3 regions of the Herbaspirillum sp. C7C8 genome follow, and region 1 is predicted to be linked to each of the others. Evidence: predicted binding sites of a transcription regulator. Region 1 holds the regulator's gene; each other region holds the start of a gene.

What was found. Region 1 encodes sigma-54, which starts transcription at its own class of promoters, with help from an activator protein. Its sites were predicted from a motif close to TGGCANGNAANCTGCTTT; they were not measured.
Region 2: the regulator sigma-54 is predicted to act here: its motif matches at 2,913-2,930, upstream of adh (aldehyde dehydrogenase).
Region 3: the regulator sigma-54 is predicted to act here: its motif matches at 8,381-8,398, upstream of HWE01_RS08890 ([protein-PII] uridylyltransferase).

Annotation. Positions count from the first base shown of each region.
Region 1 is NZ_JABXGG010000011.1:104,252-115,077, reverse strand. It holds gene HWE01_RS14430 (methyl-accepting chemotaxis protein) at 1-104, opposite strand, end outside; gene HWE01_RS14425 (monovalent cation:proton antiporter family protein) at 333-2,324, opposite strand; gene HWE01_RS14420 (KpsF/GutQ family sugar-phosphate isomerase) at 2,686-3,714, shown strand; gene HWE01_RS14415 (KdsC family phosphatase) at 3,714-4,268, shown strand; gene lptC (LPS export ABC transporter periplasmic protein LptC) at 4,265-4,873, shown strand; gene lptA (lipopolysaccharide transport periplasmic protein LptA) at 4,925-5,533, shown strand; gene lptB (LPS export ABC transporter ATP-binding protein) at 5,536-6,279, shown strand; gene HWE01_RS14395 (RNA polymerase factor sigma-54) at 6,379-7,869, shown strand; gene hpf (ribosome hibernation-promoting factor, HPF/YfiA family) at 8,023-8,385, shown strand; gene grxD (Grx4 family monothiol glutaredoxin) at 8,760-9,071, shown strand; gene HWE01_RS14380 (UbiX family flavin prenyltransferase) at 9,097-9,699, shown strand; gene HWE01_RS14375 (SDR family oxidoreductase) at 9,870-10,628, opposite strand; gene mdeB (alpha-ketoglutarate dehydrogenase) at 10,794-10,826, opposite strand, start outside.
Region 2 is NZ_JABXGG010000017.1:56,683-67,508, forward strand. It holds gene HWE01_RS18380 (GNAT family N-acetyltransferase) at 1-42, opposite strand, end outside; gene HWE01_RS18385 (NAD(+) synthase) at 162-2,219, shown strand; gene HWE01_RS18390 (P-II family nitrogen regulator) at 2,399-2,737, shown strand; gene adh (aldehyde dehydrogenase) at 3,001-4,521, shown strand; gene HWE01_RS18400 (DUF779 domain-containing protein) at 4,626-5,015, shown strand; gene HWE01_RS18405 (sigma-54-dependent Fis family transcriptional regulator) at 4,996-7,011, opposite strand; gene HWE01_RS18410 (PA0069 family radical SAM protein) at 7,200-8,444, shown strand; gene HWE01_RS18415 (leucine-rich repeat-containing protein kinase family protein) at 8,504-9,829, shown strand; gene HWE01_RS18420 (Smr/MutS family protein) at 9,847-10,500, opposite strand; gene HWE01_RS18425 (I78 family peptidase inhibitor) at 10,568-10,826, opposite strand, start outside.
Region 3 is NZ_JABXGG010000005.1:215,441-226,266, reverse strand. It holds gene rseP (RIP metalloprotease RseP) at 1-733, opposite strand, end outside; gene ispC (1-deoxy-D-xylulose-5-phosphate reductoisomerase) at 730-1,902, opposite strand; gene HWE01_RS08925 (phosphatidate cytidylyltransferase) at 1,929-2,756, opposite strand; gene uppS (polyprenyl diphosphate synthase) at 2,756-3,514, opposite strand; gene frr (ribosome recycling factor) at 3,704-4,264, opposite strand; gene pyrH (UMP kinase) at 4,391-5,107, opposite strand; gene tsf (translation elongation factor Ts) at 5,423-6,310, opposite strand; gene rpsB (30S ribosomal protein S2) at 6,447-7,187, opposite strand; gene map (type I methionyl aminopeptidase) at 7,510-8,334, shown strand; gene HWE01_RS08890 ([protein-PII] uridylyltransferase) at 8,489-10,826, shown strand, end outside.

The DNA.
Region 1 (10,826 bases):
GAGCGCAGACCGACCAGGCCCACTACGCCCGAGGCGACCAGCAGCAGCGCCAGAAAACCGATGACGAAAATCAGGCGTGCCCTGATGGTGAGTTTGCTGAACATGTTCCTCCCGGACTTCACTTTTGTTTTCTCTACAACGGATTCATTGTGTGGACCCGTAGTCCTGATGCGTGCAGGGAAGCGATATGGTCGCTTCCCTGCCGCCCGGAAACACTAGCATTTCCCGTACCAGGGGAACAGGTGTGCGAAGGCGCAAGTGAATATTTATTTTTGGCAGGCTGGAATGATGAGCTGACCTGCTGAAGTCCGCCGGATCGTCTGCCGGATCGGCTATTTGCTGAGCAGACGCTTTTCGGCCCGCAGGATGCTTTCGGAACTGCCGCGCAGCACCACGATGTCGCCCGCCATCAGAACGGTATTCTCGGGGGATTCCAGGCGTTGCTTTCCGCGCCGCAACATGGCGACTTCGGCACCGCATTGGGTGGGCAGGTCGATCTCGGCCAGGGTATGACCGACTGCACTGGCACCGCCGATCAGCGTCACCGATTGCAGACGCACGTTCATGCCCACGCCATCGGCCTCGGCGTCCGACATGCCGTGGAAATAACCACGCAGCGAGGCGTAACGTTCATCGCGCGCATCCTGCACCCGGTGCACCACCCGGCGCAGCGGAACACCCAGCATCACCAGTGCGTGCGAGGCCAGCATGAGGCTGCCTTCCAGTGCTTCCGGCACGACTTCGGTGGCCCCCGCGGCCAGCAGTTTTTCCAGGTCGGCATCGTCGTGGCTGCGCACGATGACGGGCAACTCGGGTTCCAGTTCGTGGGCGTGATGCAGGACCTTCAGCGCCGAGGGCGTGCTGGCATAGGTCACCACCAGCGCCGCCGCGCGGTGGATGCCGGCGGCGACCAGGCTCTCGCGCCGTGCCGCATCGCCGTAGGAGACATTGGCCCCCCCGTTGCGGGCGTCCTGCACCAGTTCCGGGTCCATCTCCAGCGCATGATAGGCGATACCCTCCTCTTCCAGCAGGCGCGCCAGGCTCTGGCCACTGCGGCCGAAGCCGGCGATGATCACGTGCTTCTGCACACCCATGGTGCGGGTCGCCAGTTGCGTCAGGGCCAGCGATTGCAACATCCATTCATTGGCGGAGAACTTCATGACGATGGCATCGGACTTGGCCAGGATGAAGGGCGTGGCCAGCATCGACAGCACCATCGCCGCCAGGATCACCTGAATGAGCATGGGATCGACCAGCTTGAGACCACCGGCCTGGCTCAACAGCACGAAGCCGAATTCCCCCGCCTGCGCCAGGCCCAGGCCCACGCGCAGCGCCACGCCGGTGGTCGAACCGAACAGGCGCGCCAGTCCGGCGATGAGGGCGAACTTGAGCAGCACCGGTCCGGTCAGCAGGAGCAGCACCAGGAACCAGTGATCGACCAGCGTACGCACATTGAGCAGCATGCCGATGGTGATGAAGAACAAGCCCAGCAGCACATCGCGGAAGGACTTGATGTCTTCTTCCACCTGGTGCTTGAACTCGGTCTCGGAAATGAGCATGCCGGCGATGAAGGCGCCCAGGGCCAGCGACAGGCCGGCCTTCTCGGTGATCCATGCCGCACCCAGCGTAATCAACAGCAGGTTGAGCATGAACAATTCCTGCGAGCGCCGCTTGACCACGATGCGGAACCAGCCGCGCATGAGCTTGCTGCCGAAGAACAGCAGCAGCGCCAGCACCACCAACGCCTTGCCCACCGCCCAGCCCAGCGTGACCATGATGTTGCCGGAATTGTTGGCCAGCGCCGGGACCACGATGAGCAACGGCACCAGCGCCAGGTCCTGGAACAGCAGCACGCCGAGGATGCGGCGACCGTGTTCGGTTTCCAGTTCCAGCCGTTCGGTCAGCAGCTTGGAGACGATGGCCGTGGAGGACATGGTCAGCGCCCCGCCCAGCGCGAAGGCCGCCTGCCAGCTCACGTTGGCGAACTGCGGCAACACCATCGCCGCCCCCCAGGCCAGCAGCATGGTGGCGGCGATGGTCGCAGCCACCTGCGCCACGCCCAGGCCGAAGACGATGTGGCGCATGGCCGAGAGCTTGGAGAGCGAAAACTCCAGCCCGATGGAAAACATCAGAAATACCACGCCGAATTCGGCCAGGGCATGGGTGGTTTCATTGTCCTCGGCAAAGGCCAGACCGTGCGGGCCGATGATGATGCCCACGACCAGGTAGCCCAGCATGGGCGGCAGCTGCATCATGCGGAAGGCGACCACGCCGAGCACCGCCGCAGCCAGAAGGAAAAGGGTCAGTTCCAGTCCGGAAAACATTGCTGTTGGGTTTCTAGTCAAAAGCCGCCGCAGACGGCGGGTTCGATGTGAATAAATTGGCAACGCACCAGCAAATGGCAGTTCATCCAGCCAGCGTGCAGAGTGAAGGAAAATACCGGGCGGCGACCAGAAGAAACGCCGTAGAATTCATACGTGTAGCGCCACAACAGCAGAGTTATTCACCACCGCAGAGTACCCTCTGCCCCTGTTGCGATGCCATTCGCCATCCCCGTCCTGGCCGGGAATCCCCCGTGGCTGCGGTGCTGCGGTGCGACGCAACGCGGCGCTTGGCATCAAATCCGGCAGCATTCCCTTACATCTGGCAAGTTTTTTGCTTTGCTAATTCGTTTATACTTCGGTTATGAGTGTAACCGATGACAAAACCACGCCTGCATCTTTTTCGGCCGGGGCTGCCCGTCGCGCCATCGACCTGGCACGCCAGACCCTGCAGATCGAAGCCGATGCCATCCTGGCACTGAAAGACCGCCTGCGCGACGACAGCGCCGAGCCATTGGCGCGGGCCGTGCAAGCCGTGCTGCAATGCGAAGGCCGCGCCGTCGTCTCGGGGATCGGCAAATCCGGCCACATCGGCCGCAAGATGGCCGCCACGCTGGCCTCTACCGGTACCCCCGCGCTCTTCATGCACCCGGCCGAGGCCGCGCATGGTGACCTGGGCATGGTGACGGCACGTGATGTCTTCATCGCCATTTCCAATTCCGGCGAAACGGCCGAGCTGCTGGCCATCGTTCCCATCATCAAGCGCATGGGCACGGTGATCATCGCCATGACCGGCAACGACGACTCCTCCCTGGCCAGGCTGGCCGCCGTGCACCTCAACGTCGGCGTGGCCAAGGAAGCCTGTACCCTCAACCTGGCCCCGACGGCCAGCACCACGGCTACCCTGGCCATGGGCGATGCGCTGGCGGTGTCGCTGCTGGACGCACGCGGTTTCGTCGAGGAGGATTTTGCCCGCTCCCACCCCGGTGGTGCGCTGGGCCGGCGCCTGCTGACCCACGTGCGCGACGTCATGCGCAGCGGCGAAGCGATTCCCGCCGTGCGTCCGGATGTGTCGCTCTCGGCCGCGCTGATGGAAATCACGCGCAAGGGCATGGCCATGACCGCCGTGGTCGATGAGCAATTCCGGCCCATCGGCGTGTTCACCGATGGCGACCTGCGCCGTCTGCTGGAGCGCGGTACGGACTTCACCAGGTTCCGTATCGCCGATGTCATGCACGCCCATCCGCAGACCGTCCAGCAGGACCAACTGGCGGTGGACGCGGTGCAGCTCATGGAACAGTTCCGCATCAACCAGCTGCTGGTCACCGATGCGGACGGCGTGCTCACGGGCGCGCTGCACATCCACGACCTGACTCGCGCCAAGGTGATCTGATGAACGCGCCAGCCTTCGCCAGCACCCTGCCCGCTGCAGCACTCGCCAAGGCGGCCGCGATCCGCCTGATGATCTTCGACGTCGACGGGGTACTGACCGATGCCGGTCTGTACTACGGCGACGAGGGGGAAGTCTTCAAGCGCTTCAACGCCCTCGACGGCCACGGCATCAAGATGATGCAGCAGTACGGTACTGCCGCCGCCATCATCACCGCGCGCCAGTCTCCCTACGTGTTGCGCCGCGCGCGCGACCTGGGCATTGCCCATGTGTTCCAGGGCATCCATGACAAGCGCCAGGCCTTCGAACAATTGCTGCAGCAAGTACAGCTCACCCCGCAGGAGTGCGGCTACCTGGGTGACGACATCATCGACCTGCCGGTGCTGACCCGCGTGGGTTTCAAGGCCTGCGTGGCCAACGGTCATCGTGAGGTGAAATCGCGCAGCGACTATGTCACGCAGGCCGCCGGCGGCCATGGCGCGGTGCGCGAGATCTGCGACCTGGTACTGGCCGCACAAGGCAACTACGAGGCGGCGCTGGCGCCGTACCTGACATGAGCGGGCGCAGCGGCGAACGCCAGGCCGAACGCATCCGCCTGGCGGTGATCCTGGTGATCCTGATCGCGGCGGCCCTGGGCAGCTTCTGGGTCATGCAGGTCATGCGCGCCTCCGGCGACCAGCAGCCGGCGCAGCGTCCGCGCGGCAAACCCGACTACTATCTGGAAAACTTCAGCTACGTGAAGATGGGTCCGACCGGCCTGCCGCGCTATGACGTTTCCGGCGTCAAGATGGTGCACTTCCCCAGCGATGACTCCTTCGAGATCACCAAGCCGGTGGTGCACAACCTGGACCAGAACCAGGCGCCCATGCAGCTCTATTCGGATACCGCACGGGTCACCGACGACCAGACCCAGATCCACATGTACGGCAATGCCAATGCAATCCGCGCGCCCTACAAGGGCCGCGAAGAAATGCACCTGGTCTCGCAATACCTGCTGCTGTTGCCCGATGATGAAATCGTCAAGACCGACAAGCCGGTCGCCATGACCATGGGGACCACGCGCCTCAATGGGGTGGGCATGGTGGCCAACAATGCGACGCAGGTGGTGCAGCTGCTCGGCAATGTACGCGGCTATTACGAGCCCGCACCGAAGAAACGCTAAGCCGGTTCAGTCCCGGACAAGAACGCCAAGAATCGAACAGACAGGAAACCAATGAAACGCTCACTCTTACTGCCGATGCTGATGCTGGCTGCCGTGTGCGGTGTGGCCAACGCCGAGAAGGCGGACTCCACCAAGCCCACCAACATCGAGGCAGACCAGATGGTCTATGACGACGTGCGCCAGGTGAAGACCTTCACCGGCAACGTCGTGATGACACGTGGCACCCTGATCATCAAGGCCGGCCGCGTGGTATTGACGACCGATCAGTACGGTTATGAAAATGCGGTGCTGTATGCCGCGCCTGGTGCGCTGGCAACCTTCCGCCAGAAGCGTGACGGCGGCCCCAATCTGTGGATCGAAGGCCAGGCCGAGCGCATCGAGTATTCGGAGCAGACGGAAGTGTCCAAGCTGTTCCAGCGCGCCCACATCCAGCGCATGGACGGCGACCGCATCACCGATGAAGTCAACGGCGAATTCATTTCCTATGACAGCCGCGCCGAATTCTATTCGGTCAACAACACTGCCAGCGGCCAGAGCAAGCCGGGCGCGGGCCGCATCACGGCCGTGATCCAGCCCAAGAACCCGCCGCCGGCCACGGACGCCCAGCCCGCAGCACCGGCCCAGCCGGCAGCGCGTCGTCAGAACGGAAAGGACCAGTAAGGATGGTAGCCAGTTCGCTGGTCGTTCGCGGCCTGAAGAAAAGTTACGGCGCGCGCCAGGTGGTGCGCGATGTCTCGATGGAAGTGCGCAGCGGCGAAGTGGTCGGCCTGCTCGGCCCCAATGGTGCCGGCAAGACCACCTCGTTCTACATGATCGTGGGGCTGGTACCCTCCGATGGCGGCGAGATCGACCTGGATGGCGCGCCCATTTCGCGCATGCCCATTCACAAGCGCGCCACCATGGGCCTATCCTACCTGCCGCAGGAAGCCTCGGTGTTTCGCAAGCTGACGGTGGAAGACAACATCCGCGCCGTGCTGGAGCTGCGCCAGGAAGACGGCAAGCCGCTCTCGCGCGATGAAATCGAGGGCCGCCTCAACAACCTGCTGCACGAACTGCAGATCGAAAAGCTGCGCGAAAGCCAGGCCCTGTCACTGTCGGGCGGTGAGCGCCGACGCGTCGAGATCGCTCGCGCGCTGGCCACCGATCCGCGCTTCGTGCTGCTCGATGAACCGTTTGCCGGTATCGACCCGATTGCGGTGATCGAGATCCAGCGTATCGTGCGCTTCCTCAAGGAGCGTGGCATCGGCGTGCTCATCACCGACCACAACGTGCGCGAGACGCTGGGCATCTGCGATCGCGCCTACATCATCAACCAGGGCACGGTGCTGGCCAGCGGCAATCCGGAAGAGATCATTGCCAACGAGTCGGTACGCCGCGTCTATCTGGGCGAGCACTTCCGCATGTAAGCAGCACAGTCGCCCTACGTATCGAGCATCACCGACACCCAGGCATCACGCAACGACAGGCACAGCAACCCGCGGGCCACGCCGCTTTCAGAAAGACAGATGAAACAGTCGCTCCAGTTACGTACCTCGCAGCACCTCGCATTGACGCCGCAACTGCAGCAGTCGATCAGGCTGCTGCAACTGTCGACGCTGGAACTGCACCAGGAACTGGAACAGATCCTCTCCGACAATCCCCTGCTGGAGCGTCTCGATGACGCTCTCGACAATTCGGTGCGTCTGCTGGCCGACGGTGCCGTCTCCAGTTCGCCTTCCAGTGGCGTGGCCGACACCCCTCATGAAAACAGCGGCGAAGCGACGCCCGCTGCCAGCGATGGCGATTCCAGCTTCGAGTACCAGGACAACAATCCGGACACCGGTGTCACCGGTGATGCCGACTGGAGCTTCGATGACGTCGCCCGCAGCGGCAAGTCACCCGATGACGACGATGCCCGCCCGCAGCTGGAAGCCCATGAACTGACCCTGCGCGAACACCTGCTGGAACAGATCCGCGTGACTGCGCGCACCCTGCGCGATCGTGCGCTGCTGGAACTGCTCACCGATGCGCTCGACGAGAGCGGCTATCTGGAAGAACCGCTGGAAGACATCCTCGCGCGCCTGCCTGAAGAGCTGGGTATCGACATGGAAGAGCTGTCGATTTCGCTCAAGCTGCTGCAGAGCCTGGACCCGGCCGGCGTGGGCGCGCGCAGTGCCGGCGAATGCCTGGCCTTGCAGATCCGCCGCCTGCCCAAGATCCCCTTTGTCACGCGCAAGCTGGCGCTGAGGATCGTTGAGGATTACCTGCCGCTGTTCGCCCAGCGCGACTTCAACAAGATCAAGAAGGCTCTCGATTGTGATGACGAAGACCTGCGTGAAGCCCAGGCCGTGATCCGCCAGTGCCGTCCGCATCCGGGTGCCGAATTCGCGCGTGACGCCTCGGACTACGTGGTGCCGGACGTGATTGTCAAGCAGACAAAGAACGGCTGGCAGGTCATGCTCAACCATGAGGTCATGCCCAAGCTGCGCGTCAATGCGATGTACGCCAGTGCCTTGAAGCAGGCCAAGGGCGAAGGTTCGCTGTCCTCGCAGTTGCAGGAAGCCAAGTGGCTCATCAAGAACATGCGGCAACGTTTCGATACAATTTTGCGCGTCGCGCAGGCTATTGTGGAACGTCAAAGAAACTTCTTTTCCCATGGTGCAGTGGCCATGCGCCCCCTTGTGCTGCGTGAAATTGCTGATACACTGGGTCTACACGAGAGCACCATCTCTCGCGTGACGACTCAGAAATACATGCTCACTCCGCATGGTATGTTTGAGTTGAAATACTTCTTCGGTAGCCACGTCGCGACTGAAACCGGAGGCGAAGCTTCCTCCACCGCGATACGGGCGCTGATCAAACAGTTGATAGGAGCCGAAAACCCGCAGACCCCATTATCCGATAGCAAGATTGCGGATATGCTGGCAGAACAAGGCATGGTGGTCGCGCGACGCACAGTCGCCAAATACCGCGAAGTGTTGAAGATTCCGCCAGTCAATCTCCGCAAGTCCCTCTGAGTTTTTCCTCAGTTTTTCTGCAGTACCGTTGCTGTGTTCAGGCAAGCATCCCGACTGATGCCCACGCCATCCGACACGAAGACCGTGCCCGTGGTACAGCTGCAGCAGGATCGATTGCACGAACCTCCAGTGACTTCACGATAGGAGTCTTGTATGAATCTGACCATCAGTGGACACCACCTCGAACTGACCCCCGCCATCCGGGAATACGTGCAAAGCAAGCTCTCGCGTATCAAGCGCCATTTCGACAACGTGATCGACGTCAGCGTGATCCTGAGCGTAGATAAACTCACAGAAAAGGAAAAGCGCCAAAAAGCGGAAATCAACGTCCACATCAAGGGGAAGGATCTACATGCGGAAAGCATCGCACACGACCTCTACGCTGCCATTGACACCCTGATCGACAAGCTCGATCGCCAGGTCATCAAGCACAAGGACAAGTTGCAGGAGCATCACTCCATTGCCAAGCGCCTGCCGGACGACACGCCCGAGGATGCGGTAGCCGGAGCGGCATAAGCCAGGACACCAACGGCAAGCCACCTCGCAGCCTGCAGGGCTGCTGAGAAAGCCAGCCGGATTTCACGAGGAAGGGGCGCGCAAGCGCCCTTTTTCATTGGGGCCACAGCATCGGCGATGCCTGTGAAAAACATATAAATCATTACGCCGGGCAACTTCCCGGCAAAACCGCAGTGAACATTGTTCATCGCTCTGCTTGAATGTCTTGCGCAGCACCCTCATCTGCTGCCCAGAAGAAACTGCATACGATATAAATCATTTCCCTGATGCAATTTCCCGCCGGCTCAGACGGACGAATGGCGTGCTGCCGATTTCAACGCGCCTGCCGGCTTTTCCCTATAATGTCGGGCAATCCCATTTTTAAAGGCACAGCCATGAGCGACGTCCAATCCTGGATCAAAGAAACCGTGACCCAAAACCCTGTGGTGCTGTTCATGAAGGGCACCGCGCAGTTCCCGCAATGCGGCTTTTCCGGCAAGGCCATCCAGCTGCTCAAGGCCAGCGGCGCCGAGAACATCGTCACCGTCAACGTGCTGGAAAGCCCCGACGTGCGCCAGGGCATCAAGGAATACTCGAACTGGCCGACCATTCCCCAGCTGTACGTGAAGGGCGAATTCGTCGGTGGCTCCGACATCATGAGCGAGATGTACGCCTCGGGCGAGCTGCAGACCCTGATCAAGGGCTGAGTCTGCCCTGCCCCGTAGAGCGCGCATGAGTGCTTCTTCCAGTCAGCCCCGCCAGCGCCTGATCGTTGCGATCACCGGGGCCACCGGGGCCATCTATGGTGTCCGGCTGCTGGAACACCTGCGCAAGCATGGTCAGGTGGAGACGCATCTGATGGTCTCCGAAGCCGGCGTGCTCAATCTGCACCAGGAACTGGACATGCGGCGCAAGGATGTGGAAGCGCTGGCCGATGTGGTGCACAACGTGCGCGATGTCGGCGCGTGCATCGCCAGTGGCTCGTTCGCCTCTGCCGGCATGGTGGTGGCGCCCTGTTCGATGAAGACCCTGGCCGCCGTGGCGCATGGCCTCTCCGACAATCTCATCACCCGTGCAGCCGATGTGGTGCTCAAGGAACGCCGCCGACTGGTGCTGATGGTGCGCGAGACCCCGTTCAATCTGGCCCATCTGCGCAACATGACCTCAGTCACGGAAATGGGCGGCGTGATCTTCCCGCCCCTGCCCGGCTTCTACCAGCGCCCTGCGTCCATGGAAGAAATGGTGGATCACACCCTGGGGCGCGTGCTGGACATGTTCGGGATTGCCATGCAGTTGACGCCGGAGTGGCAGGGCATGAAGGGTAATCCGGGCTGACGTTCTTCGTGTCCCGCAACATCTCTTCCGACGCCGGATTGCAAATATCTCAGATTGGCGTGGGTCCTGCGCTGATCATCGGCTAGAGGATCAAGCCTTTCAGCGCTTCAGAAAAATGGCCGCAGCTCATCACTGCGGCCATTTCTTCATTTCGGAACAAACAAGGGCCATCAACCCCGCCCGATATAGGGCATCTTGGTCGCCATCACGGTCATGAACTGCACATTGGCCTCCAGCGGCAGGCTGTCCATGTAGAGGATGGCCCGGGCCACGTGTTCGGCATCCATGGTCGGCTCGACCTTGGTGGAGCCGTCGGCCTGCAGCGTTCCCTTCTTCATCAGGGTGGTCATGTCGGTGGAGGCATTGCCGATATCGATCTGGCCGCAGGCGATGTCATAGGCGCGGCCATCCAGCGAGGTGGCCTTGGTCAGACCCGTGATGGCGTGCTTGGTCGCGGTATAGGATGCCGAGAACGGACGCGGCGCATGCGCCGAAATCGAACCGTTGTTGATGATGCGGCCACCGCGCGGCGACTGCTCCTTCATGATGCGGAAGGCTTCCTGGGTGCAGAGGAAAACCCCGGTCAGGTTGATGTCCACCGCCGCCTTCCACTGCTCCACGCTCAGTTCTTCCAGCGACACCGGCGGGGCGAAGATGCCGGCATTGTTGAACAGCATGTCCAGCCGCCCGAAGCGTTCGCGCGTCCTGGCGAAGAGCTGCTTCACCGACGCCGGATCAGTCACGTCGGCCGCCACCACCAGCGCATGGGCAGCGTGTTCAGCGGCCAGCCTGACCGTCTCTTCCAGCGCCTCCTGGCGACGTCCGGCCAGCGTCACGCCATAGCCTTCGCGCAGCAGCGCCAGGGTGATCTGCCGGCCGATGCCGGAACCTGCGCCGGTCACCAGCGCAATACGTTTGGGTGCAGCCATCGTGTGTACTCCTCACTCACGGTATGTCATGGACGATGCGCATCACGGCGCAATAAAAAACCGCCCGTGATGCACGGGCGGTTTTCACTATAGCAAACACGGGGTCGCGCCAGATGAGAGATTTTCAATCCGGCGGCCCGGCATTCATCTGTTGCCTCTCACGCTTCATACTGTGGAAGACAGGGGCTTGCCGGTATC
Region 2 (10,826 bases), on a different contig from region 1:
GATCTCGGCCAGAGAAGAAACGATTCGCGTGCGATAATCCATGGACTGCAAGTGACCTGCGAAAGATGGCGCGGCCCACGGCCCGCTCGAACAGGCATTCTACGCAAAATGAACAGAACGCGTCGCCGCCCTGGCGAAGTGCACGGAGTCCAACACACGCTATGCAAAGCCCCTTCTTCAATCTCTACAACCACGGTTTCGCCCGCGTCGCCGTGGCAGTGCCGGACTGCAAGGTGGCCGATCCCGGCTTCAACGCGCAAGCTACCATCGCCCTGGCCGAACAGGCCGCCGCCCGTGGTGCGGCCCTGGTGTCCTTCCCCGAACTGGGCCTGTCGGCCTACAGCTGCGAAGATCTGTTCCAGCAGCGCGCCTTGCTGGAAGCCTCCCTGCAGGCCCTGCAATCGGTGCTGGAAGCGTCCATGCGCATCTCCGCCGCTCTCATCGTGGGCATGCCGCTGAAGGTCGATCACCAGCTCTACAACTGTGCCGTGGTGGTCCACAACGGCCGCATCCTGGGCGTGGTGCCCAAGAGCTACCTGCCCAACTACAGCGAATTCTACGAAGCGCGCCAGTTCAGCAGCGCCGATTGCGCCGTCACCCGCCGTACCCGCCTCTTGGGGCAGGACGTGGACTTCGGCAGCCATCTGCTGTTCGAGATCGGCAACATCCCCGACTTCCGCTTCCATATCGAGATCTGCGAAGACGTCTGGGTGCCGATCCCGCCGTCCTCCTTTGCCGCACTGGCCGGGGCTACCGTGCTGGTGAACCTGTCGGCCTCCAACATCGTGGTCGGCAAGTCGGGCTATCGGCATCAGCTGGTGTCGCAGCAATCGGCGCGCTGTCTGGCGGCCTATCTCTATTCCTCGGCCGGCAATGGCGAATCCACCACCGACCTGGCCTGGGATGGTCAGGCGCTCATCTGCGAGAACGGTGAACTGCTGGCCGAGTCCGAGCGCTTTGCCGAAGGCGGTCACGTGATCTATGCCGACATCGACCTGGAACGCCTCTCGCGTGAGCGCTTTCACCAGACCACCTTCGGCCAGTCGGTACGCCGTCATGCAGAAGAAGTACGCCGATTCGAGGTCGTGCGCTTCGATGTGCAGATCCCGCAGGAGCAGCCCTTGCCGCTGCAACGCCGGGTGGCGCGCTTCCCCTATGTGCCGGCCAATGCCGAACAGCGCGAACTGCGCTGCCGCGAGGTCTACAACATCCAGGTGCAGGCACTGGTGCAGCGCCTGTCTTCTTCGAACATCAAGAAGGTCGTCATCGGTGTGTCCGGTGGTCTCGATTCGACCCATGCGCTGCTGGTCTGCGCCAAGGCCATGGACAAGCTGGGCCTGCCGCGTTCCAACATCCTGGCCTATACCATGCCCGGCTTTGCCACCAGCAGCCGCACGCTGGTGCAGGCGCATCAGCTGATGGCGCAGGTCGGCTGCTCGGCGCAGGAGATCGATATCCGCCCCAGCTGCGAACAGATGTTGAAGGACCTGGCTCATCCGTATTCACGCGGTGAGCCGGTCTATGACATCACCTTCGAAAACGTGCAGGCGGGCGAGCGCACCAATCACCTGTTCCGCCTGGCCAATCATCACGGTGCCATCGTCATCGGCACCGGCGACCTGTCCGAACTGGCGCTGGGCTGGTGTACCTATGGCGTGGGCGACCACATGTCGCACTACAACGTCAACGCCAGCGTGCCCAAGACCTTGATCACGCACCTGGTGCGCTGGGTGGCCGAATCGGGTTCGCTGGAACTGAAGCAGCCGGAAGTGCTGATCCACATCCTCGAAACCGAAATCAGCCCGGAACTGGTGCCGGGCGCCTCGGACGGCGAGCCGGGCCAGCGCACGCAGGATTTCATCGGTCCCTACGAGTTGCAGGACTTCAATCTCTATTACATCCTGCGCTATGGCTTCACGCCGGCCAAGGTGGCTTTCCTGGCGCACAGCGCCTGGCAAGACCGCAGCATCGGCCATTGGCCGGATGGGCTGCATGGTGCGCGCAACCAGTACAGCTTGCCGCAGATCAAGAAAAACCTGGGTATCTTCGTCTATCGCTTCTTCAAGACCAGCCAGTTCAAGCGCTCCTGCGTGCCCAATGCGCCCAAGGTCGGCTCGGGCGGCTCGCTCTCGCCGCGTGGGGATTGGCGCGCACCCAGCGATGGCGAGGCCACCGTCTGGCTCCGGGATCTGGAACGTATTCCCGATCTGGAGGACTGAATCCGGCTTTTTATGGCCCGGCTTGTGCAAGAAGGTTGAAAGCTGGGCACGCCTGATTGACAATGTGCAAGTGGGCAGGACGCCATGGTCTTGCCAGTAAAATAATAATAAATGCTGTATCCGCTATTCAATAGATCGTTGAGATCGTTTCTTTACGACATACCAAGAGAGGAATTGCCATGAAACAAGTGACCGCCATCATCAAACCGTTCAAGCTGGACGAGGTGCGTGAATCCCTCGCCGAAGTCGGCGTCACGGGCCTGACGGTCACCGAAGTGAAAGGCTTCGGACGCCAGAAGGGCCACACCGAACTCTATCGCGGTGCCGAATACGTGGTCGATTTCCTGCCCAAGGTCAAGATCGAGGTCGTGGTGGACGACAAGGTGGTCGAGCAGGCCGTGGACGCCATCATCAAGGCCGCCCGCACCGGCAAGATCGGCGACGGCAAGATCTTCGTGCAGGAAGTGGAACAGGTGATCCGTATCCGTACCGGCGAAACCGGCCCGGATGCCGTCTGATTCAGGACAGCGCAAGCATCACGAGAGACCGGCCGCTGGCCGGTTTTTTTACGTCCGCAGTGCAAGAAAAAGAGTGTGTCAGGCTGTCCCTCTGCGCTGTCCCGGGCTGCGCCAGATTGACACAGCGTGACAATGATGCTGGCGCGCAAGGCCCGTCCAGAGCGGGTTTGCAGGCTGGCATGCGATTTGCCATCCAGAGGGATGAACCTCCGCCGCGGCCATGATCGCGGCGGGATTTCAACCATAACCCGAACGGAGACGACATGAACCTGGCAGACATCAGCAAACTCGGCGTACGCGATCCCTTCAAGCAACGTTACGACAACTTCATCGGTGGCAAATTCGTGCCCCCGGTCAAGGGCGAATACTTCGAGAACATCAGCCCGGTGATCGGACGCGCCTTCTGTGAAGTGGCCCGCTCCAGCGCCGAAGACGTGGAGCTGGCGCTGGACGCCGCCCACGCGGCCAAGAAGAGCTGGGGCAAGACGTCCCCCACCGAGCGCGCCAACATGCTGCTCAAGATCGCCGACCGCATGGAAGCCAACCTGGAGCTGCTGGCCACCGCCGAAACCCTGGACAACGGCAAGCCCATCCGCGAAACCATGGCCGCCGACATCCCGCTGGCCATCGACCACTTCCGTTATTTCGCCGCCGCCGTGCGCACCCAGGAAGGCAGCATCTGCCCCATCGACAACGACACCTATGCCTACCACTTCCATGAGCCGCTGGGCGTGGTCGGCCAGATCATCCCCTGGAACTTCCCCATCCTGATGGCGGTGTGGAAGCTGGCCCCGGCGCTGGCCGCCGGTAACTGCGTGGTCTTGAAGCCGGCCGAGCAGACCCCGGCTTCCATCATGGTCCTGATCGAACTGATCGCTGACCTGATCCCGCCCGGCGTGGTCAACATCGTGCAGGGCTTCGGTGTGGAAGCGGGCAAGCCGCTGGCCTCCAACAAGCGTATCGCCAAGATCGCCTTCACCGGCGAGACCACCACCGGCCGCCTGATCATGCAGTACGCCTCGCAGAACCTGATCCCGGTGACCCTGGAGCTGGGCGGCAAGTCGCCCAACATCTTCTTTGCCGACGTGCTGGACAAGGATGACGAATTCTTCGACAAGGCCCTGGAAGGCTTCGCCATGTTCGCGCTGAACCAGGGCGAAGTCTGCACCTGCCCCTCGCGCGTGCTGGTGCAGGAATCGATCTACGAGCGCTTCATCGAACGTGCCTTGAAGCGCGTGGCCGCCATCAAGCAGGGCAACCCGCTGGACAAGAGCACCATGATCGGCGCGCAAGCCTCGCAGGAGCAGCTGGAAAAGATCCTCTCCTACATCGACATCGGCAAGCAGGAAGGCGCCAAGGTGCTGGCCGGCGGCGGACGTGAAGAACTGGGTGGCGACCTGGCCTCGGGCTATTACGTCAAGCCGACGGTGTTCCAGGGCAACAACAAGATGCGCATCTTCCAGGAAGAAATCTTCGGCCCCGTCGTCTCGGTGACCACCTTCAAGGATGAGGAAGAAGCCCTGTCCATCGCCAATGACACCCTGTACGGCCTGGGCGCGGGTCTGTGGACCCGCGATGGCACGCGTGCCTTCCGCATGGGTCGCGAGATCCAGGCTGGTCGCGTATGGACCAATTGCTATCACCTGTATCCGGCGCATGCGGCCTTCGGTGGCTACAAGCAATCCGGCATCGGCCGTGAAAACCACAAGATGATGCTGGACCACTACCAGCAGACCAAGAACCTGCTGGTCAGCTACAGCCCCAAGGCGCTGGGCTTCTTCTGATCGCGTGATCTTCGTTTGACTCCTTGCAGCAAGGCAGCTTCGGCGCCGGTCCGCCTCCCCGCGGCCGGCGCCGCTTTTATGGTAGATCCGACAGGAGAATGGCGATGAAGGCATTGCCCAGGGTAACGGCCACCGAGGCCACGGTGGACTTGCTGCGTCAGTTGAAGAGGCGGCATGGTGAATTGATCTTCTTCCAGTCCGGCGGTTGCTGCGATGGCAGCGCGCCGATGTGCTATCCCGCCGGCGACTTCACGCTGGGCGATACCGATGTGCATCTGGGAGAGATCGATGGCGTGCCGTTCTACATCGGCGCCGACCAGTTCGAATACTGGAAGCATACGCAACTGATCATTGACGTGGTCAATGGCAACGGCGGCATGTTCTCGCTGGAGAACGGCAGCGGCAAGCGCTTCCTGACGCGCTCGCGGCTGTTTACCGATGAGGAGTACGAGGCGCTGGCGCCGCTGGCGCCGCTCAGTGCCCGCGTGACTTGAAGCGCCGGTAGAGCGTATTGCGCGACACGCCCAGCGCCTTGGCAGCGGCGCTGACGTTGCCGTCATGGGTGCGCAGGGCGCGCTCGATGGCAGCCCATTCGCTGTCGTGCATGGAGAGCGATTTTTCGCGTTTTTCTTCATATGCCATGTGTACCGGCATCTCGCAAGCCGCCTGCACGGGCGCCGCCTCTTCCAGAAAGTCATCTGGCAGGTGTTCCACCCCTATCCAGGCCTGGCCCTCGGCCATGGCCAGGGCGGTGCGGATCAGGTTGGAGAGCTGCCGCAGATTGCCCGGCCAGCGGCTGGCCTGCAGCAGGGCCAGGGCCTGGGTATCGAAGCGCGGCGCGTCGGCGCCGCCTTCCTGCTCCAGAATGCGCTCGATCAGGCCGACCAGGTCGCTGCGTTCGCGCAGAGCTGGCAGCTTCACCTGCAGGCCGTTGATACGGTAGTACAGGTCTTCGCGGAAGGCATGACGCGCGGCCATCTCGCGCAGTGGCTGGTTGGTGGCGCACACCAGCGCGAAGTCCACCGGGATGACGCGCTGGCTGCCCAGGGGCGTCACCGCGCGTTCCTGCAAGACCCGCAGCAGGCGGCCTTGCAGGGCCAGCGGCATGTCGCCGATCTCATCGAGGAAGAGGGTGCCGCCCTGGGCCTGGGCGATCTTGCCCAGCGCTCCCTTGCGACGCGCACCGGTGAAGGCGCCGTCTTCATAGCCGAACAGTTCGGCCTCGATCAGATTCTCCGGAATGGCCGAGCAATTCACGGCCACGAAAGGCGCTGCGCCTGTCCGGGTTTGCGTGGCCCGCAAGCGCGCGCTCTCGCGGTGGATGGCCTGGGCCAGCCATTCCTTGCCGGTACCGGTCTCGCCGGTGATGAGGATGGGAATATCGCGGTCGATGACCTTGCGCAACTTGGCGATGAGGGCGCTCATGCGGGCGTCGCCGGTATCGAGTGCCTGCAGGCCGGGACGCGGCGGGCCTGCATGAGGCCGTGCAACGGGCGCCGGGCGGTCGGCGGGGATCGTGTGCGGCGTATCGATGATGGCTTCGCGCGCATTCTGAAAATGCTGGTCGCGCAGCCGCAGTTCGGCCCGTCCATGGATGCGGATGCCGTTGTGCAGGCACAGCTCCAGCAAGCCCGGGGCGGCCTTGCGATGGTGCTCGAACAGCAGCGACAGCGGTACCCCGAAGAGCGATGCGAAGGTATGCGATTGCAGCGCCGCCAGCGTCAGCCCCAACTGGAACTGCGCACTGCGGTTGGCCGCCAGGAAGCGTCCGCCCGGGGTGAAGCTGACGATGCCTTCGACCAGCGTGCCGACGAATTCGGCACGGCTGTGGAAGTGCAGGGTGATGCAATCGGGGAAGCTGCCGGCCAGCAGGTGGTTTTCTATCATCTGCGCCGACATGCGTACCAGCGCCATGGTGTGCTTGTGGAAGCTGCCGCATTCGCCGGAGACGTCCAGCACCCCCAGCACCTGGCCGCGATGGTCGAAGATGGGGGCGGCTGAACAGGTCAGGAAACGGTTGGCATCCAGATAGTGCTGCTGGGCATGTACGGTGGTCGGCTTCTGCTCGAACAGGGCCGTACCGATGGCATTGGTGCCACGCAATTGTTCCGACCAGCATCCACCCGGACCCAGCGCCACGCGGTCGGCCTTGGCCAGGAAATCGCTGTCGCCCAGGGTGTGCAGGATGGTACCTTCAGCGTCCGACAGGATCACCATGCTGTGGGTATTGCGGATCTGGTCGTAGAGGGTTTCCATGACCGGGCGGGCGTGGCCGGAGAGGGCCTGGTTGGCTTCCAGCGTCTGTGCCAGGTCGGCGCGCGAGAGCGCGTCCAGATCGGGGCGCTGGCCGCGCGTGATGCCGTAGGACGAGCTGCGCTGGTGCGAGCGTTCGATAGCCTGCAGATCCAGCAGCGCATCGGCGCCGGACTGCACCAGGGGCGAGGCGCCCAGCAATGCACCGGCAGCGCGCCGGTTTGCCTGGTATTGCATCCTTGTCTCCTTGGGACCTCGGGTGGTCCTTGTTCCCCCTTTGTGGTCGCTTTCTTCGCTGATGGGAAGCTGAGGGTGAACAAGCATAACCGATTAATGCGGCACCCGGACAAATTGAAACAGCATTTGCAGTGCGCCCCAAGTGAAGGCAAAATACTGTTCATATATACAGTATCTTTGAGCTTGCCTTGGCTTCCTTCCCCAAATTCCCGCAGGGCATTGCCCGGCCTTTTCCTGACCAGCCTGCGCCTTCTGGCGAGGATGACGCCACCCTCACGCCGGAAACCTTCGTCCATCGCAACCAGGTCGCGCGCAAGGGTCGGGGAGCCGTCACCAATCTGCGCGGGCGCTACGAATCGGTGGCACGGGAAGAGTTCGATGATGGCTGGCAGGCGGTCAGTTTTGCCGCCGTCGAGCCGCTTGCAGCCGAGGTGATGGAGGATGACGAGCCGCCGCGCCTGAAGACCATCGTCACCGAGGAAGACGCGCGCTCCATCATCAGCCGCAACAGCTCGCCGGACCTGCCGTTCTCGCTCTCGCTCAATCCCTACCGGGGTTGTGAGCATGGCTGCATCTACTGCTTTGCACGGCCCTCGCACAGCTATCTGGGCCTCTCGCCCGGTCTGGATTTCGAAAGCCGGCTGGTCGCCAAGCGCAATGCGCCCGACCTGCTGCTGCGCGAACTGGCAAAGCCGTCCTATGAACCCGACACCATCACGGTGGGCATCAATACCGATGCCTACCAGCCCATCGAGCGCGAGCACCAACTGACCCGGCGCATCCTGCAGATCCTGCACGATTGCGAGAACCCGGTGGCGATGATTACCAAGTCCTCCCTGATCGAGCGCGACATCGACCTGCTGGCGCCCATGGCCGCCAAGGGGCAGGCCATCGTCGCGGTCACCATCACCACGCTCGATGCCGCCATTGCACGCACGCTGGAGCCGCGCGCGGCCAGCCCGGCGCGGCGGCTGCGGGTGATTCGTACCCTGGCCGAGGCGGGTATTCCGGTCAGCGTATCGATTGCCCCGGTGATTCCCTTCGTGACCGAACCAGACCTGGAGCGCGTGATGGAAGCCGCCGTCGACGCCGGTGCGCGGCAAGCGGGCTACATCGTGCTGCGCCTGCCGTGGGAAGTCAGCCCGCTGTTTCGGCAGTGGCTGCAGGCGCATTTCCCCGACCGGGCGGCGCGGGTGATGAACCGCATCCAGGACATGCGCAGCGGCAAGGATTACGACGCCGACTTCGCCACCCGCATGCGTGGCACCGGCGTCTGGGCCGACCTGCTGCACCAGCGTTTCGAGAAGGCCAGCCGGCGGCTCGGCATCGATCACCGCAACCGGGCCTTTGCCACGCTGGATGCCAGCCGTTTTCGGCGACCGCAGGCGAGGTCCGGCAGATCACCAGGCGATGCCCAGCTGGATCTGTTCTGAAGGGGCGGGCGGGCACTGGTAAACTCCGCGCTTTCTGACGTTTTTCTTCACCTCTCTGCATGCACACCCTGGAACAATTGCGCAGCGGCGCCCTGAAAGGCATTACCCGCCTGTCTCTGTCGTGCGGCCTGCGCGAATTCCCGCCAGAAATCTTCACACTGGCTGAAACCCTGGAGATTCTGGACCTGAGCGGCAACGCGCTGGCTGCCTTGCCCGACGACCTGCCGCGCTTGCGTCGCTTGCGCATCGTGTTCTGTTCCGACAATGCCTTTACCGTATTGCCAACCGTGCTGGGGCGCTGTCCTGCGCTGGAAATGATCGGGTTCAAGGCCAACCGCATCGAACACGTCCCCGCCGAATCGCTGCCGCCTTCGCTGCGCTGGCTGGTGCTGACCGACAATCGCATCACCCGGCTGCCCGCCAGCATCGGGCAATGCAGTCGCCTGCAAAAGCTGATGCTGGCCGGGAACCGCCTGCTCACCTTGCCATCGGAACTGGCGGCCTGCCGCCATCTGGAACTGTTGCGCCTGTCGGCCAATACGCTGGAGGCGTTTCCACACTGGCTGCTGACCCTGCCGCGTCTGAGCTGGCTGGCCATGGCCGGCAATGCCTGGTGCGCGGCGGTGGAAGAAGCGGCAGACCGCCATGCTCAGGTGGCGGCAATCCACTGGCAGGATCTGCAACTGGCCGACAAGCTGGGCGAGGGTGCTTCCGGCGTGATCTACGCCGCCCGCTGGAAGGACGCCAACAAGACGCAGCCGGTGGCGCTGAAGCTCTTCAAGGGTGCCGTCACCAGCGACGGCCTGCCCGAGCGCGAGATGGCGGCCTGCATCATGGCCGGCCGCCATCGCGGGCTGATTCCCGTGCTGGGGCGATTGCAAGGTCATCCGCAAGCGGTGCAGGGACTGGTCATGCCGCTGATTGATCGCGATTTCAAGGTATTGGCCGGCCCGCCTGACCTGCAATCCTGTACGCGCGATGTCTATGCGCAAGGCTTCATGCTGACCTGGAGCCAGGTGCTCGTCATTGCACGCGATATCGCCTCGGCAGCAGCTCACCTGCATGCGCAGGGCATCGTGCATGGCGACCTCTACGGTCACAACATCCTGCATCGGGAGGGTGAAGCCCTGCTCGGCGATTTCGGTGCGGCCTGGTTCTACGATGTCGAACAGCCCCATGCCTGGGGTGTGCAGGCCATGGAAGTGCGGGCCTATGGCTGTCTGCTGGAAGAGTTGCTGGCGCATGGCCAGCAGGAAGATGAAGCGGGCCAGAAGCAGCGAGCCGCGCTGGCCGGTGTGCGCCAGGCTTGTCTGAGCCCTGACGCCGCCGCACGGCCGCATTTCGAGGCCATCGTGGCCATGCTGGACCATTTGTCTGCGGGCTGATGCCGCAGGCGCGGTAGTCAGGCCCGCTCGCTGGAGCGCAGCAGCACCACCAGTGCTCCCGCGCCGCCATCGGCCGCGCGCGCCTGGCAAAAGGCCATCACTTCATCCTTCTGCGCCAGCCAGTTGCGTACCTTGTGCTTGAGTACGGGTTCCTTGTTCACCGAACCGAGCCCCTTGCCGTGGATCACCCGCACGCAGCGCAGGCCGCGGCGGCGCGATTGGCGCAGGAATTCACCCAGGGCCTCGCGCGCCTGGTCGCGGCGGTAGCCGTGCAGGTCCAACTGGGCCTGGATCACCCAGTTGCCACGACGCAGCTTGCTCAATACATCCATGCCCACACCGGGGCGGGCGAAACTGAGATTTTCGTCGCTGTCCATCAGGGTCTCGATGGTGAACTCATCCGACAGCGACTCCAGCAGTGCGGCCTGTTCATCGGCCAAATGCTGGCGGGGAATGGGGAGGGGAGGTTCCGGAAGACACAGGGCCTTGTCGACCACCTTGGGGCGCAAGGGCGCCACCTGCCCGATGCTGTTGCGGAAGATGTTGGCTTCCTCGCGGGCTGCCGCTTCCTGGCGCTGGCGCTCGGCCAGGGCCAGTGCGCGCGCTTTTTCCTGTTCCTGCAGATCGCGGCGCAATCCCTGGAGCGCCGAGAAATCTTTCATTGTCGCCATGACAGCCACCTAACCCTGTAGCGTATTGTTCCCCGAGTGGCTACTTTAGCAGAAGCGGACGCGCTCTTCAGCCGCAGGCGACCTTGATGATCACCATGCCCGGATCGACCTGCAGATTCAGGCGGCGCGGGTTGAAATCCAGGGTGGCGGCATCGTCCGGTTTGAGCACGCGGATCTCGGCGGCACCCGATTCGGCCAGCGCCTGGCGTTCGACGTAGCCGCTGTAGTTCTCGCCGATCAGGTGATCGGCGCGGGAGGCATCGCATTGGCCGGCCGTGGCATCGGCCACCGGGGTGTCGCGCGAAGCGCTGCAGGCGACCAGCACG
Region 3 (10,826 bases), on a different contig from region 1:
GACCCGCCGCCTTGGCCGGGCCCTCCATGATCTTGCCCAGCACGGCGGGTGGACGTGCCAGTGCCAGGCCCAGCTTGGCCAGGAAGTCGCCTTCCAGGTCATTGCTGTCGATGCCGCCCAGGCGCAGGGTGACGGTGTCGAGCAGCTTGCCGCTGCCGTCGCGATTGGGGCGCTCGACGTCGATGCGGGCGTCGGCCTTTTCCAGCACCAGCTGCATCAGTTTCCAGCGCACCTCTGACCATACCTGCACCGGCGCACCATTGATGGCGGTGATGCGGTCACCTGCCCGCAGGCCGGCCTGGTAGGCTGCCGTCTGTTCGGCCGCCGCGCGCAGTACGGGCACCGGCTCCGGCACGCCGTGCATGTAAAGACCTGCAAACAGGACAATGGCCAGCAGGAAATTGGCGATCGGACCGGCGGCCACGATGGCGATGCGACGCCAGACGGATTGGCGGGTGAATTCGCGCTTGAGATCGGCTTCCGGGATGTCTTCCAGCGGCTGCTCGCGAGCATCCAGCATCTTCACATAGCCGCCCAGCGGCAGGATGGAGATGGCCCACTCGGTCTGGTCGCGACCGAGGCGGCGGGACCAGATCACCCGGCCCATGCCGACCGAAAAGCGCAACACCTTCACACCACACCATCGCGCCACCAGGTAATGCCCCAGCTCATGGACCACCACCAGGGTGCCCAGGGCCACGAAGAAAGCGATCAGGGTATGCAGCAGGGTCATCGTGAAATCAGGGCGCAGGCAAGGTCACGCGCCTGCCGGTCCTGATCCAGCAGGGCCGTGATGTCGTCGGCTTGCCGGTTGGGAATGGCGGACATGACCTCTTGGATCAGGGGGGCGATCTTCCCGAAGCCGATGCGGCGATCGAGGAAGGCTTGCACGGCGACTTCGTTGGCGGCGTTGAGGATGGCCGCCAGCGTACCACCGGCTCGCAGGGCATCATACGCCAGTTTCAGGCAGGGGAAGCGCTGATAGTCCGGCGCAAGGAAGGACAATTGGGCAATCTGCGCCAGTTCCAGCGGCGCCACGCCCGAGGCGATACGCTCCGGATAGGCCAGCGCATTGGCGATGGGCGTGCGCATGTCGGGATTGCCCAGTTGCGCCAACACCGAGCCATCGGCATAGGAGACCATGGAATGGATGACGCTCTGCGGGTGAATGACCACCTCGATCTTCTCGGCCGGCGCCCCGAAGAGCCAGTGCGCCTCGATGACTTCCAGGCCCTTGTTCATCATGGTGGCCGAATCCACCGAGATCTTGCGCCCCATCACCCACTTGGGATGGGCCACCGCCTCCTCTACCGTGACCTGGTCCAGCGTATTCACGTCGCGCTGCAGGAACGGGCCGCCGGAAGCCGTCAACAGGATCTTCTCGACCCCGTGCGCCGCCATCGAGCGGGTATAGCCCGCAGGCAGGCACTGGAAGATGGCGTTGTGCTCGCTGTCGATAGGCAGCAGGCTGGCGCCATGGGCCTGTACCGCATCCATGAGCAGCTGGCCGGAGATGACCAGCGCCTCCTTGTTGGCCAGCAGGATCTTCTTGCCGGCACGCGCCGCAGCCAGGGTAGAGGCCAGCCCGGCGGCACCGACGATGGCCGCCATGACCATGTCGCAGCCGTCGGCCGCGGCGATATCGCACAGTGCCTGTGGGCCGTGCAGCACCTCGGTGGACAGGTCGGCGGCACGCAGCAGGGCCTGCAATTGGGCTGCCGCATCGGCCGAGCCGACCACCGCCACTTGCGGACGGAAACGCCGGCACTGCTCTGCCAGCTCGGCCACCCGGGAGTGGGCGCTCAACGCAAAGACGCGATATCGGTCGGGATGACGGGCCACCACGTCCAGCGTGGATACGCCGATGGAGCCGGTAGCGCCGAGAATGCTGATGGACTGCATGGAATTTCCAGGAGGAAAGTGGCGGCTCAGGCAGCCGCCAGCCACAGATCGACCAACGCTGCCAGCGGCAGCACCGGGATGAGCGCATCGATACGGTCGAGCACACCGCCATGGCCGGGCAGCAGGTTGCTGCTGTCCTTCATGCCGGCGCGGCGCTTGAGCTGCGACTCGAACAGGTCGCCGACCACGCTGGCGGCCACCATGAGGCTCAACACACCGACAAAGCCGCCCCAGCCCCAGCGATTGAAGAGCTGATACTGGAAGGTCTCGCCCCCGCCCATGGACATGGCCACCGCCGCCGAGATCACCAGCACGGCCAGCCAGCCGCCGATGGCACCTTCCCAGGACTTGCCCGGGGAAATGGTGGGCGCCAGCTTGTGGCGGCCGAACCCCTTGCCCGAGAAATAGGCGCCGATATCGGCCACCCACACCACCGCCATCACCGAGAGCAGATACAGCGGCGAATGCTGGAACAGGTCCACGATGGCCACGAAGCAACCGAGGATGGACAGCATGTAGGTAGCGTTGAGCAGACGATTGCTGAAGGCCTCGATCCCGGGCAGCCCCAGCCCCAATGCCGGTACGAAGCGCAAGACCCACAACAGGACGCACAACACGTACAGGGCGCGCACGCTGGGCAGGCCCGAGAAGAACAGGATCACGCTGAAGACCAGCGTCCATACGGCCGCCCACAGGGTCGGCCGCGGGCTCTTGAAGAGTCGGAAGCATTCCCACGAACCGGCGGCAAAAAATACCAGCACCGCCATGGCAAAGGCCGGGAAATAAGCGAAATACAGGATCGGCAACAGGATTGCCAGCAGGATCAACGCCGTGATGACACGCGTCTTGAGCATCAGGAAACCTTTTTCTGGTCCAGCACCTGGGCGCTGGTGCGCCCGAAGCGGCGCTCGCGTTGTTGATAGGAACCGATCGCCTGGTCCAGCGCCTTGGCATCGAAATCAGGCCAGAAAGTCTCGGTGAAATACAGCTCGCTATAGGCCAGCTGCCACAACAGGAAATTGGAGATACGCTGCTCGCCGCCGGTGCGGATGAACAGGTCAGGCTCGGGAGCGTAGGCCATGGCCAGGTAAGGGGCCAGCTCTTCTTCGGTGTAGTCAGTCGCGCCCGGCTTGTCCTTGACCATCCTGGAGACAGCCTGCATCACATCCCAGCGGCCGCCATAGTTGGCACACACGGTCAGCGTCAGGCGGCTGTTGGCGGCGGTCTGGGCTTCGGCCTTGGCCGCCATTTCCTGCAGTTTGGGATCGAAACGGCTCATATCGCCGACGATGCGCAGGCGGATGCCATTGTTGGCCATCTTGCCCACTTCGCGCTCCAGCACCGTCATGAACAGACGCATCAGGACCGACACTTCGTCGGCAGGACGGCGCCAGTTCTCGGAGCTGAAGGCAAACAGGGTGAGAAATTCGATACCGCGCTCGGCGGCGGCCTCGACGATGGAGCGCACCGCGTCCACCCCCTTGGCATGGCCCGCCACACGCGGCAGGAAACGTTTGGTCGCCCAACGACCATTGCCGTCCATGATGATGGCAACATGGCGCGGTACCGCGGAGGTCTCCGGAACCGCCAGAGTTGAGCTTTGATGCTTCATGTAAATGATTTATTGCTTTTCCGTGCAAGGGAGGGAAGCGACTCATGGTAATGGGGCGGGGCCGCTTTGACAAACCGGCCAGTTCTGCCCCTACCGCCTTCCCCGCTCCCCGCCTGCACTTTTTCTGTCTTCGACTGGTCGTGCAGCGCGGTCGCCAGAGCAGCCGCGCGTAGGCCCTGCAAGGACGGCTTACACCGTCATGACTTCCTTTTCCTTCTCGGAGACCATCTTGTCGATGTCGGCGACGAACTTGTCGGTCAGCTTCTGGATCTCGTCCTGGCCGCGACGCTCTTCGTCTTCCGAGGCGATCTTGTCCTTGACCAGCTTCTTCAGACCTTCGTTGCCTTCGCGGCGGATGTTGCGCACGGCGATCTTGGCATCTTCGGCTTCGCTCTTGACCAGCTTGACCATTTCCTTGCGGCGTTCTTCGGTCAGCGCGGGCATCGGCACGCGGATCAGGTCGCCGTGGGTGGCCGGATTGAGGCCCAGGTCGGCTTCGCGGATGGCCTTTTCGATGACGGCGGCCATCTTCTTCTCGAAGGGCTGCACACCGATGGTGCGGGCATCGATCAGGGTCAGGTTGGCGACCTGCGACAGGCCGGTCGGCGAACCATAGTATTCGACCATGACCTGGTCCAGCAGGCCGGTGTGGGCACGGCCGGTACGGACCTTGGCCAGGTTGGCCTTCAGGGTTTCGATGGACTTGGCCATCTTCTGCTCGGTATTTTTCTTGACGTCAGCGACACTCATGCTGCTCTCCTAACTTTGGTGCAATAACTTGGCTTGTCTTGATGGCAAATGCCTGAAAGACGGGCATTGTAAACGGGAATCCCGGCCTGCGGCCGGTTTCTGCACTGCAATATCGTTCAGATATGATCAGACGTGGACCAGGGTCCCTTCGTCGTCACCCATGACCACGCTCTTCAACGCACCCGGCTTGACGATGGAAAACACCTTGATCGGCAGCTTCTGGTCACGGCACAGCGCAAAGGCGGTCGCATCCATCACCTGCAGGTGCTTGGCGATGGCTTCGTCGAAGGAAATCGACTGGTAGCGGGTTGCTGTCGGGTCCTTCTTGGGGTCGGCGGTGTAGACGCCATCGACCTTGGTGGCCTTCAGCACGATCTGGGCACCGATTTCCGAACCACGCAGGGCGGCCGCGGTGTCGGTGGTGAAGAAGGGGTTGCCGGTACCGGCGGCGAAGACCACGATCTTGCCTTCTTCCAGGTATTGCAGCGCCTTGGGGCGCACGTAGGGCTCGACCACCTGCTCGATGCCGATGGCCGACATCACGCGGGCCGTCAGGCCGGCCTGGCGCATAGCATCGGCCAGGGCCAGCGAGTTCATGACGGTGGCCAGCATGCCCATGTAGTCGGCGGTCGCACGATCCATGCCCTGGGCGCCCGGCGCCACGCCGCGGAAGATGTTGCCGCCACCGATCACGATGGCCAGTTCCACGCCCAGTTTGCTGATTTCTGCTACATCCGCGACCATGCGTTCGATGGTCGCGCGATTGATACCGTAGGCGTCGTCGCCCATGAGTGCTTCGCCGGAGAGTTTGAGGAGTACGCGCTTGTAAGCTGGTGTTGTCATTGCAGGGCTCCGTGTTCTTTCCGAGGTTGAATTACGTATTGACGCGCCGGCACTCGCTGTAGCCCGACGAAATGGCGCATTTTCGTCATCAGGGATCGTCCGAACGCATGAGGGGATTGTGCTGCTGCGCCTTGATGTACTGCCTGTATTGCCTTTATTGCTGCTTGCTGCTGGTACTGCAGCTTCCGCCTGCCTTGCCCTGCCCTCATCAACGCCAGCCAATTGCTGACCCTGACTGTAGATGCAGGCGGCCGCGAAAGTTCCCGGTGGCCGGCTTAAAAAAACGGGCCTCTCGGCCCGTTTTTCCTGCGACGCTTACTGAGCTTGTTTCGCTGCAGCCACTTGCGCTGCGACTTCAGCTGCGAAGTCGTCCTGCTTCTTCTCGATGCCTTCGCCGACCACGTACATGGCGAACGACTTGACGGTGGTATTGGCCGCCTTCAACATCTGTTCGACGCTTTGCTTGTCGTTCTTCACGAAAGCCTGGTTGAACAGCGACACTTCCTTCAGGTACTTCTGCACCGAACCGTCCACCATCTTGGCGACGATATCAGCGGGCTTGCCGGATTCGGCAGCCTTCAGGGCCGCGACCGAGCGTTCCTTCTCGATCAGGTCAGCCGGCACTTGCTCGGCCGACAGAGCGACCGGCTTCATGGCGGCGATGTGCATGGCCACGTCCTTGCCGACCTGCTCTTCGGCGCCGTCGAACTCGACGATCACGCCGATGCGGGTGCCGTGCAGGTAGGAAGCCAGCTTGCCGGTGGTTTCGAAACGCTGGAAGCGACGGAACGACATGTTCTCGCCGATGCGGCCGATCAGTTCGGTGCGCAGTTCTTCCAGGGTCTTGCCGTCGGCCAGCTTGCAGGCGCCCAGGGCAGCCACGTCAGCCGGGTTCTGCTCGACCACCAGCTTGGCAGCGGCTTCGACCAGACCGATGAACTCGTCGTTCTTGGTCACGAAGTCGGTTTCGCAGTTCACTTCGACCAGCGCGCCGACCTTGCCAGCGATGTAGGTCGAGATCACGCCTTCTGCGGTGATGCGGGAAGATGCCTTGGAAGCCTTGCTGCCCAGCTTGACGCGCAGAATCTCTTCGGCCTTGGCCATGTCGCCATCGGCTTCGGTCAGCGCCTTCTTGCATTCCATCATCGGCGCGTCGGTCTTCGCACGCAGATCGCCCACCATTGCTGCGGTAATTGCCGCCATACTTTTCTCCTGACTTGGAGGCATCCCGCATTTGCGGCATGCCTGAAACTCGAAAATTGAATCAAAAAAAAGGGGCCACTGCGTCACTACCCGCTGTCACCCCTTTTTGGACTACCGTACTACCGGAAGAGCAGAATCAAGCCTGCTCGACCTCGACGAATTCATCGCCCTTGACTGCTTCGACAACGTCGTTGACGGCGTTGGCGCGGCCTTCCAGCACGGCGTCAGCCATGCCGCGAGCGTACAGAGCGATCGCCTTGGCGGAGTCGTCGTTGCCCGGGATCACGTAGGTGACGCCTTCGGGCGAGTGGTTGGTATCGACCACGCCGATGACCGGAATGCCCAGCTTGGCGGCTTCGGTGATGGCGCCCTTGTGGTAGCCGACGTCGATGACGAAGATGGCGTCAGGAATGCCGCCCATGTCCTTGATGCCGCCGATGGCCTTCTGCAGCTTTTCTTGCTCGCGGCTGAACAGCAGGGCTTCCTTCTTGGACAGCTTCTCGACCGAACCGTCTTCCATGGCAGCTTCCATGTCCTTCAGACGCTTGATGGAGGTCTTGATGGTCTTGAAGTTGGTCAGCATGCCGCCCAGCCAGCGCTGGTCAACGTAGGGCACGCCAGCGCGTTGCGCTTCAGCGGCCAGAATGTCGCGAGCTTGACGCTTGGTGCCGACGAACAGGATGGTGCCGCGATTGGCCGACAGCTGGCGCACGTACTTGACGGCTTCCTGGTACATGCCCAGGGTCTTTTCCAGGTTGACGATGTGAATCTTGTTGCGATGGCCGAAAATGAAGGGGGCCATCTTGGGGTTCCAGAAGCGGGTTTGGTGACCGAAGTGGACACCGGCTTCCAGCATTTCGCGCATGGTAACGGACATGAATTTCTCCAGGGTTAGGTCTGGAATCCGCTCGGTCATCCGGCTCATGCAGCCGGACACCCTTTTAGCGAACGGATTCGCGTTTCAAAAGATTTTTACGACAGTTTTTACAACATTTATTGTCAAAGCCACATGAAGAATCATTCCGCACATCACATTCGACAACCAATCCGTGGTTTCAGATCAGCCCGGCATTCTACTCGACCCTGCCCTTTTGTTCAAGTAGCACATGAAGCCAGGTCGCCCCGAGCGCACAAAACAGAAACCACCCCCGTCGTCTATAATCCTGATTTGACGATTTTCTAGCGAATTGCGATTCATCATGGGCAACATCACCATCAAGACCGCCGAAGACATCGAAGGCATGCGCGTGGCCGGCCGGCTGGCCGCCGAGGTGCTGGACTACATCACCCCCTTCGTGAAACCGGGCGTGACCACCGGCGAGATCGACCGCCTCTGCCACGAGTACATGACCAACGTGCAAGGCAGCATCCCGGCCCCGCTGAACTACTGTCCGCCGGGCTACACGCCCTACCCCAAGGCGATCTGCACGTCCCTCAACGACGTGATCTGCCATGGCATCCCGGGCGACAAGGTGATGAAGAACGGTGACGTGCTCAACATCGACGTCACCATCATCAAGGATGGTTACCACGGCGACACCAGCCGCATGTTCTTCCTGGGCGAACCCTCCATCCTGGCGCGCCGCCTGACCGAAATCACGTATGAGTGCATGTGGCTGGGTATCTCCAAGATCAAGCCCGGCGCCCACCTGGGCGACATCGGCCATGTCATCCAGCAGCATGCCGAAAAGGCCGGCTACAGCGTGGTGCGCGAATTCTGCGGCCACGGTATCGGCAAGGTCTTCCATGAAGAGCCGCAGGTGCTGCACTACGGTCGCCCCGGCACGCTGGAAAAGCTGGAAGCCGGCATGATCTTCACGGTCGAACCGATGATCAACGCCGGCCGCCGTGAAATCCGCGAAATGGGCGATGGCTGGACCATCAAGACCAAGGATCGCAGCCTGTCGGCCCAGTGGGAACACACCGTGCTGGTCACCGAGACCGGTTTCGAGGTGCTGACGGTGTCGCCCGGCATGCCGGCGCCGCCCGCCTTCATCCGGAACCAGGTCGCCACCCCGGCGTGATCCTGGCCGCCGGAACCATGTGCCCATCCACGCTGCGCACAGTTTCCGGCACGAAACCTGCTTGGGGCCCGAAGCCGCATGGGGATGCGGCTTCGTTCACGTTTGGCGCCGCCCCGCCGCCTTGCCAGCACTGATTGTCTGATTGCCTACCACGATGCCCACACTCGCCATCACGCTCAAGAAACAGCTCAAGGCCGCACGCCAGCAAGCCATCGAGGTGTTCCAGTCCAACCACAAGACCGAGCAGTTGCTGGCGCAGTTGCGCCGCAACGTGGATGAGGCCCTCACCACCGCCTGGGAGGAACTGGGCATGTCCGGCAACGCCGCCCTGGTGGCCGTGGGCGGCTATGGTCGGGGCGAGCTGTTCCCGCATTCGGATGTGGACGTGCTGATCCTGCTGGACCAGACCCCGGATGCCGCCAAGAAGGAAAAACTGGAGTCCCTGGTACAGTTGTTCTGGGACATCGGTCTGGAAATTGGCCACAGCATCCGCACCATCGACGAGTGCCTGGATGAATCCGCCGCCGACATCACGGTACAGACCAGTCTGCTGGAAGCCCGCCTGGTGACCGGCAACCGCGCTCTTTTCAAGCAATTGCAGGAACGCTACCTGGCCGCACTGGACTCGCTGGCCTTCTTCCAGGCCAAGACCCTGGAAATGCGCCAGCGCCACATCAAATATGAAGATACCCCCTACAGTCTGGAACCCAACTGCAAGGAAAGTCCCGGCGGCCTGCGTGACCTGCAGGTGATCCTGTGGGTAGCCAAGGCAGCGGGCCTGGGCAATTCCTGGGGCGAACTGGCCGAGCACGGCATGCTGACCTCCACCGAGGCGCGCCAGTTGCGTCAGAAGGAACGCGCCTTCAAGGACATCCGCATCCGCCTGCACATCGTCACGGATCGCCGTGAAGACCGCCTGGTATTCGACATCCAGACCCCGATTGCCGAGACCTTCGGCTTCAAGACCACCGACACCCGGCGCGCCAGCGAATACCTGATGCAGCGCTACTACTGGGCCGCCAAGGCGGTCACCCAGTTGAACACCATCCTGCTGCAGAACATCGAAGCGCACCTGTTCCCGCAGCAGGCCGTGCCGCGCCCGCTCAACGAGCGCTTCAATGAAGTCAACGGATTCGTCGACATCGCCCATGACAAGGTCTTCGAGGAGACGCCTTCGGCCATGCTGGAAGTGTTTCTGGTGCTGTCCGAGCATCCGGAACTCAAGGACATGTCCGCGCGCACCCTGCGTGCGCTGTGGCACGCGCGCTTCAAGATCGACAACGCCTTCCGCGCCAATCCGGACAATCACCGCCTGTTCATGCAGATCATCCAGAGCAAGCGCGGCATCACCCATGCCCTGCGCGGGATGAACTCCACCAGCGTGCTGGGCCGCTATCTGCCGAACTTCCGCCAGATCGTCGGGCAGATGCAGCATGACCTGTTCCACGTCTACACGGTGGACCAGCACATCCTGATGGTGGTGCGCAACGTACGCCGCTTCACCATGAGCGAACACGCGCATGAATACCCCTTCTGCAGCCAGTTGATGGCCAACTTCGGCCAGCCCTGGGTGCTGTATGTTGCAGCACTGTTCCACGACATCGCCAAGGGCCGGGGTGGCGACCACTCCAAGCTGGGCATGGCCGACGCCCGCGCCTTCTGCGAGCAGCACGGCATCTCGCCGGACAATACCGAGCTGATCGTGTTTCTGGTCGAGCAGCATCTGGCCATGTCACACGTGGCGCAGAAACAGGACATGTCGGACCCCGACGTCATCACCGCCTTCGCCCAGCTGGTCAAGGATGAGCGCCATCTGACCGCACTCTACCTGCTGACGGTGGCCGACATCCGCGGTACCAGCCCCAAGGTCTGGAACGCCTGGAAGGGCAAGCTGCTCGAAGACCTCTACCGCATGACCCTGCGCGTGCTGGGCGGAGAAGCCCCCTCGGCCGACCGCGAACTGAAGAACACCCAGCAGGAAGCCATCAAGACCCTGCGCCTCTACGGACTGCCGGCCGATGCCCACGAAAAGCTGTGGAAGCAGCTGGACGTGGCCTACTTCCTGCGCCACGACGCCTCCGACATCGCCTGGCAGACGCGCTGCTTCTACGACAAGGTGGAGACCGGCGTACCGCTGGTGCGCTGCCGCCTGGCGCCCATTGGCGAAGGGGTGCAGGTGGCGGTCTACACACCCGACCGCCCCGACCTGTTTGCGCGCATCTGCAGCTATTTCGATGAAAAAAGCTTCAGCATCTTCGACGCCAAGATCCACACCACCCGCAACAACTACGCGCTGGATGCCTTCCTCATCAATGCGCCGGTATTCGCCAAGAACTACCGCGACATCATCAACCTGATCGAGCACGAGCTCGGCGCCCTGCTGCTGTCGGAGGAGCCGCTGCCGGCACCGTCCAAGGCGCGCCTGTCGCGCCTGTCGCGCACCTTCCCGGTCAATCCCTCGGTGGACCTGCGCCCGGATGAACGCGGCCAGT